DNA from 3 places in the Nocardia sp. NPDC056100 genome. Region 3 is predicted to be linked to each of the others. Evidence: riboswitches for the same ligand, from Rfam matches in the RefSeq annotation. Region 3 holds a riboswitch; each other region holds the start of a gene.

Region 1 (2,255 bases), 670 kb from region 3:
GTGCCGGAGTAGACCAGCACATCAGCGCCGAGATCGAAACCGCGCTGCAGCAGCGGGGTGGCGAAGACGTTGTCCAGCACCACCTTCGCGCCCGCCTTATGCGCGAGATCGCAGACCGCGCGCACATCGACCAGCGATTGCATTGGGTTGGAAGGGGTTTCGAAGAAGACGGCCTGGGTCGGCACCGACAGCGCCTCTTCCCACTGCGCCAGATCCTCACCGTCGACGAACACGGTCTCCACGCCCCAGCGCGGCAGGATCTCATTGGCCACCACGAAACACGAGCCGAACAGGCTGCGCGCGGCCACCAGGCGATCACCCGCGGCGAGCAGCGCGCCCAGCGCGGTGAACACCGCGGACATACCGCTCGCGGTGGCGAAGCACGCCTCCGCGCCGTCCAGCAGGCGCAGACGCTCTTCGAACATGGCGACCGTCGGATTGCCGTAGCGCGAGTACACGAAGTGCTCGATCTCGCCGGTGAACGCGGCCTCGGCGGCCTCGGCGCTCTCGTAGACGAAACCCGAGTTCAGGAACAGCGCCTCGGAGGTCTCGTCATAGCCGGAACGGCGCGTACCACCGCGCACACCCAGCGTGGCCGGGCCGACGCCCTCGGGTAGCGGCCGCTCGAACGAACCACCGGTGATCATGACTGCCTCCACGGAAGCCCATCGGCGCGCCAGCCTTCGCTGCCGCGGTGACCCTGCGCGTCCAGCGCGCCTTCGAAACCCTCGAGGACATTGAAAGAAGGGGAGATGCCGATCGCCGTGGCGGCGGTGGCCGCGCCGATGGAGCGCTGGCCGGAGCGACAGATGAAGATCACCGGCGCTTCCGAATCCGCGGCGCGCTCACGCAGAGCCTGCTGAAGTTGGTCCGTGAAGCGCGAATTGGGGGTACCGCTGGTGTCCACCCATTCGATCAGCGCGGTCGGCCGCCCGATGCCATTGGTATCGGGGACACCGACGAAACGCCATTCGGCTTCGGTGCGCACATCTACCAGCACCGCATCCGGATTGTCCCGCAACAGCTCCCACGCCTGCTTCGGCGTGATATCGCCCGCGTAGCTCACTTGTCGACCTCCTGTGAATCCGCACTTGCCGCACCGTTGCCCGATGCGCGGCCAGGTCGTCACCCGGAGCACCCCGCCGCGGAGGAGGGTTGCCGACCAGCCAGCCGGGGCTTGGCGCTGGTACTCATGACCTGGGATGAGATTGACCGAAAAATGGGCTACCTGTCAAACCGTGCGGGGTGTCGCGGCGGATCAGGAATCGCAGACCAGCCACAGACTGCCGGAACGGGTGAAGTGCCAGGTGGAGGTTGATTCCTTCCCGGCCGTATCGAAGGTGACCTGGGCGGTGGCCTTATCGCCGGACACCGCCGGATCGGTGAGTTTCACGAAGTCGAAGGCGGTGCCGTCACCCGCCTTGGCGGGGGCAAGCGGGGAGCGCTCCTCGCTGAATCCGTCGCAGACCACGCGGGGGTCCAGTGTGCCGGTGGCGCTGCGGGATTGGAGGAACTTGCGCGAGGCCAGGTCGAGCCGGTCCGAATCTGTGACATTCTTCTCAACCGGTGAAACCAGGGCGGCCACCACGATTCCGATGATGACCAGCACCAGCACGCCCGCCGCCACCAGGAACGGCAGCAGACTGCGCGCACTGCTCTGATCGATCGGTATCTGCTGGTCGTCGCCTTGTTCCATGACTCGATCATGCCCGGTCACGGCGGTGGCATCGGTCGCGACACCGGCATTCCGGGCTGCTGGACGTCCGCACAGTCGCGCGGCACCGGCGCGGGCGGGGGCTTCCGCCCACCGATAGAATCAGCAGAATTTCCGGACGAAAACGGAAATAGCAGGACCACGCAGCAACGCTGCAGCTTCGGGGATTCCAATGAAGGGCACCCCGGAGCGAGGGCGTCAACTTAGCCTAAGCTAAGAAAGACGGCTGAGACTTGACGGCAAGATAGTTCAACCAAAGGGTGCGCCAAGAATGACCGAACAAGCAGCGACCCGCCCGCTTCGTATAGCGATCGTGGGCGCCGGCCCGGCCGGAATCTACGCGGCGGACGCGTTGATGAAATCCGACGCCGACGTGAGCATCGACCTGTACGAGCGGATGCCCGCGCCGTTCGGCCTGATCCGCTACGGCGTGGCCCCCGACCACCCGCGCATCAAGGGCATCATCACCGCCCTGCACAAGGTGCTCGACAAGCCGCAGGTCCGCCTGCTCGGCAATATCGACTACGGCGTCGACATCAAC
Region 2 (2,255 bases), 970 kb from region 3:
CCTCGGGAGTGGTTCGAACAGCTCGCTCCATCGTGGCACCGCCCGACATTTGGCGTCAAGAGAAAAGTGTCGCAATCAGACAGTTGACCGTTAACGTCACAATCACACCGGACGGCTATACAATGAGGGCATGGCCGAGTCGTCGACGATCGCTGATTCCCCGCAGCAGCAGCACACCCTGGAGCGGCATCGCCCGGGCCTGCGCGAGCGCAAGAAGCAGCAGACCCGGACGCGGATCATCGATGTGGCACTGCGGCTCTGCGATACGCAGGGATTCGACGCGACCACCGTGGAACAGATCGCCGATGAGGCCGATGTCTCACCGCGCACCATCAACCGCTACTTCGACAGCAAAGAGGCGATCGTCATCGCCCCGGTCGAGGACATGGGCAAGGCCCTGGCCGAGCAACTGCGCGCGCAGCCGATCACCGGCAATGAACTGCAAGCCCTGCTCAACGCCTTCCGGGCCACCGTCGAGCAGGTCATCGAGGGCGACAATCCCGCGCCCTTCCGCTGGTTCCAGCAGATGCAGCGCATCTCACTGAGCAATGCCACCGTCCGCGCCGAGAGCCTGGCCGCCGCCGACACCAAAACCCTGTCCATGACCACGGTGCTGGCCGAACGCCTGCGCCTGGACCCCAATTCCATGCCGGTGCGGCTCATTTCGACCACCTGGCACGGCATCGTGCGCGTGGGCATGGAATGCGAGTTCGACGCGGACTCGAATTTCCCGGACTGCTCCACCCCCGCGTCGGCCCGCGACCTCATCACCAATGTGATGGCCGCCTACAACGAGTTCATTCGCAGCTGCGCCCTCCCCGTCGCCGAGGCTATTGCGCCGCCCCGTTAGAATCTGCGCCAAGGTCAAGAGCATCAGCGCCAAGCCCCGGCTCGCTGATCGGCAACCCTCCAGCAGCGGCGGGGTGCTCCGGGTGAAGACCAGGCGCTCGAAGGCCGAGCGCAAGCGCACTGTAGGAGGACCCGAGATGTGTTGTTGTCGAAGCCAATTCGCCTTCCGATAACGTCCGCCTCCGCCGATTCCGGCGACCTTTCCACCTGGAGCACGACATGAGTGACTCGACCGCGCCCTCCGCCTCCCCCGCGAACGGCGATACGGATCCCAGCAACTGGTCCTTCGAGACCAGGCAGGTCCATTCCGGCCAAGCCCCCGACGCCGCCACCGGCGCGCGCGCCCTGCCGATCTACCAGACCACCTCGTACGCGTTCCGCGATACCGATCACGCCGCCGCGCTGTTCGGGCTCGCCGAACCGGGCAATATCTACACCCGCATCATGAACCCCACCCAGGACGTGGTGGAGCAGCGCATCGCGGCGCTGGAGGGCGGTGTGGCGGCCCTGCTGCTGGCCTCCGGGCAGGCCGCGGAGACCTACGCGATCCTGAACCTCGCGCAGGCGGGCGATCACATCGTGTCCAGCCCGCACCTGTACGGCGGCACCTACAACCTCTTCCACTACTCGCTGCCCAAGCTGGGCATCGAGGTCAGTTTCGTGGACGATCCGGATGATCTGGCGCAGTGGGAAGCGGCCGTGCGGCCCAATACCAAGGCGTTCTACGGCGAGACCGTCGCGAATCCGAGCAGCTCGATCCTGGATATCCCGGGCATCGCGGGCGTCGCGCACGCCGCCGGTGTGCCGCTGATCGTGGACAACACGGTCGCCACGCCGTACCTGATCCAGCCGCTCGCGCACGGCGCGGACATCGTGGTGCATTCGGCGACCAAGTACCTGGGCGGGCACGGTTCAGCCGTCGCGGGCGTGATCGTGGACGGCGGCACCTTCGACTGGACCGTCACCGACGCCGACGGCAACTCGCGTTTCCCAGGCTTCACCACCGCCGATCCCAGCTACCACGGTGTGGTCTTCGCGGATCTGGGCGCACCGGCGTACGCGCTCAAGGCGCGCGTACAGCTGCTGCGCGATCTGGGTGCGGCCGTGGCGCCGTTCAACGCGTTCCTGATCGCCCAGGGCATCGAGACGCTGAGCCTGCGGGTGGAGCGGCACGTGTCCAACGCGCAGGCGGTCGCGGAGTTCCTGACGCAGCAGCCGGGCGTCGAGAAGGTGTACTACGCGGGGCTTTCCGACTCACCCTGGTTCGAGCGTGGCAAACAACTGGCACCCAAGGGCGTCGGCGCGATCGTGTCGTTCGAGCTGGCCGGCGGAATCGATGCGGGCAAGAAGTTCGTGGACGCTCTGGTGCTGCACAGCCATGTCGCTAACATCGGGGATGTGCGTTC
Region 3 (2,255 bases):
GTCGACAAGGCTGTCTACCAGCCGGTCGCGCTGCCCTATGAGAACCAGGCTCCGTGGAAGACCGACTACGACCGTGAGCAGGCGGCCTGGAACCGCCTGAAGGACACCGTCGCGATGGGCGCCACCATCGGCACCCTGGTCGGTGGCATCGGCGGCGCGGCCGTCGGCTGCCTCATCGGCGGCGCCACCCTGGCCACCGTGACCGGTGCGCTGACTGCCATGTTCGGCGCCCTGGGCGGCGCGGTGTTCGGCTGCATCGTCGGCATGAGCGTCATCGGGTTCCTCGGCACCCTGGCGGGCCAGCTGTTCGTGACCGCCCCGGTCGCGATTCTGGCTGCCGCGCAGTACTTCACCACCATCAACCAGCCCTCGGTGCAGCCCGCCAAGTAGTCCGGACGCATCCGTTCCGCCGATGGTCCCGGTCGGAATGGATGGCACCGCGAGGATGGACGAACCCGCTCGGTCGAACGACCGAGCGGGTTCGTCGTATTTCCTTGCGATCTCCGTGAATCCAATGCTGTCCGGAGTGCGCCCGCGGTGGTGCACTGGGGTGATGGGTGAGCTGACCTCGATTCGCGGCGATGCGGCCGCACTCACGACGGTGGATGGGGCGGATCTGCGAAAGACCTTCGCGCACTTCCCCAGTGGAGTGGTGGCGGTCTGCGCGCGGATCGGCGGGGTGCCGCACGGCATGGTGGTGAGCACCTTCGTGCCGGTATCGCTGGATCCGCCGCTGGTATCGCTGTGCGTGCAGTACTCCTCGGAGACCTGGCCGCGGCTGGAGAAGGCGTCGCTGCTGGGGCTGAGCCTGCTCGGCACCGAGCAGCAGGCCGCGGCGCGCAGTCTGAGTTCGCGCAGCGGTGACCGGTTCCGGGATGTGGAGCTGCGCAGCGGGCACGGCAATGCCGCGTTCATCGCGGGCGCCAGCGCCTGGCTGGAAGCCTCTGTGCACGAACAGGTTCCGGCGGGCGATCACGCGGTGGTGCTCTTGCGGGTGCACCGGCTGACCGCGCATCCCGATACCGAGCCGCTGGTGTTCCACCGCAGCGGATTCCGTTCGCTGCACGACGGCGCGCCGCCGGGACTGACCGAGGCCGCCAGCTGACCGGCCGGGACGGCGTGCGGCGGAGCCGCCGAGAGATACTGCCGCGCCATTGAATTCACGTTGATCCGGACCGGAGACAGTCGCCGCACCGGCTCGTAACGTCATCCTCACCATCCAGAGCGACCGAGAGACCTGGCTCGTAGAAGTCGCAGCAACCCCCCGAATCGGGTGCGGGTGCTACCGCCGGGACCGATGGAGGACAGATCCACATGAGTACCCTTGCCGCGCCGCCCGATTCCCGGGAGGAGGACGCACATCATGACGACGGCGCGCTGACCGTCGCACCCACCCGCCATCCCTGGCGCTGGGTCGTCGGCGGCATCGCGCTGCTGCTGGTCGCGCAGTTCGCGCACGGCCTGGCCGTGAATCCGGGCTGGGACTGGTCCACGTTCGCGCAGTACATCACGGCCGCCTCGGTGCTCTCGGCACTGAAGGTGACCATCGAGCTGACGTTCTGGGGCACCCTGCTCGGCTTCTTCATCGGCGTCTGGCTCGCGATCGGGCGGCTGTCGAAAAATCCGGTGCTGCAAGCCATTTCGTGGGCCTACATCTGGTTGTTCCGGTCCATTCCGCTGATCGTGCAATTGCTGTTCTGGTTCAATATCGCGTACCTGTACAAGACGCTGTCGCTGGGCGTGCCGTTCGGACCGGCGTTCTACACCTTCGATGTGAATGGCGTGATCAGCGGATTCACCGCCGCCGTCATCGGTTTGGCATTGCATCAGGCCGCGTATTCGGCGGAAATCATTCGCGCCGGCATCATTTCGGTGGATCAGGGCCAGTGGGAGGCGGCCAGATCGCTCGGATTGCCCTGGCGCAGGCAGTTCTTCGGGGTGATCGCGCCGCAGGCCATGCGCGGGATTCTGCCCAATGCGGCCAATGAGGTGATCAGCCTGTTCAAGGGCACCTCGATCGTCTCGACGATGGCGATCGCGGAGCTGTTCTACCAGGTGCAGGTGATCTTCGGCCGCAATGGCCGGGTGGTGCCGCTGCTCATGGTGGCGACGGTCTGGTACATCGTGCTCACCTCGATCCTGAACGTCGCGCAGTACTACATCGAACGCCACTTCGCGAAGGGGAGCGAGCGATGAGCGAGTACGCCGTCGAATTGCGCGGCATCCGAAAGTCTTTCGGCGATCTCGAGGTGCTC

What was found. A riboswitch is a leader RNA that binds a small molecule or an ion and turns the genes downstream of it on or off. The one in region 3 is predicted to bind S-adenosylmethionine.
Region 1: linked by a shared signal. The riboswitch ahead of ACFC0O_RS22625 (rhodanese-like domain-containing protein) and the one ahead of ACFC0O_RS25680 (amino acid ABC transporter permease) in region 3 are both predicted to bind S-adenosylmethionine.
Region 2: linked by a shared signal. The riboswitch ahead of ACFC0O_RS29650 (bifunctional o-acetylhomoserine/o-acetylserine sulfhydrylase) and the one ahead of ACFC0O_RS25680 (amino acid ABC transporter permease) in region 3 are both predicted to bind S-adenosylmethionine.

The regions. Positions count from the first base shown of each region.
Region 1 covers NZ_JBHJVY010000003.1:89,146-91,400, forward strand. The annotation lists gene ACFC0O_RS22620 (O-succinylhomoserine sulfhydrylase) at 1-647, opposite strand, end outside; gene ACFC0O_RS22625 (rhodanese-like domain-containing protein) at 644-1,066, opposite strand; SAM riboswitch class IV at 1,083-1,198, opposite strand; gene ACFC0O_RS22630 (hypothetical protein) at 1,259-1,696, opposite strand; gene ACFC0O_RS22635 (FAD-dependent oxidoreductase) at 1,986-2,255, shown strand, end outside.
Region 2 covers NZ_JBHJVY010000003.1:1,730,542-1,732,796, reverse strand. The annotation lists gene ACFC0O_RS29655 (helix-turn-helix domain-containing protein) at 131-850, shown strand; SAM riboswitch class IV at 863-973, shown strand; gene ACFC0O_RS29650 (bifunctional o-acetylhomoserine/o-acetylserine sulfhydrylase) at 1,069-2,255, shown strand, end outside.
Region 3 covers NZ_JBHJVY010000003.1:761,640-763,894, forward strand. The annotation lists gene ACFC0O_RS25670 (hypothetical protein) at 1-390, shown strand, start outside; gene ACFC0O_RS25675 (flavin reductase family protein) at 554-1,105, shown strand; SAM riboswitch class I at 1,213-1,304, shown strand; gene ACFC0O_RS25680 (amino acid ABC transporter permease) at 1,315-2,196, shown strand; gene ACFC0O_RS25685 (amino acid ABC transporter ATP-binding protein) at 2,193-2,255, shown strand, end outside.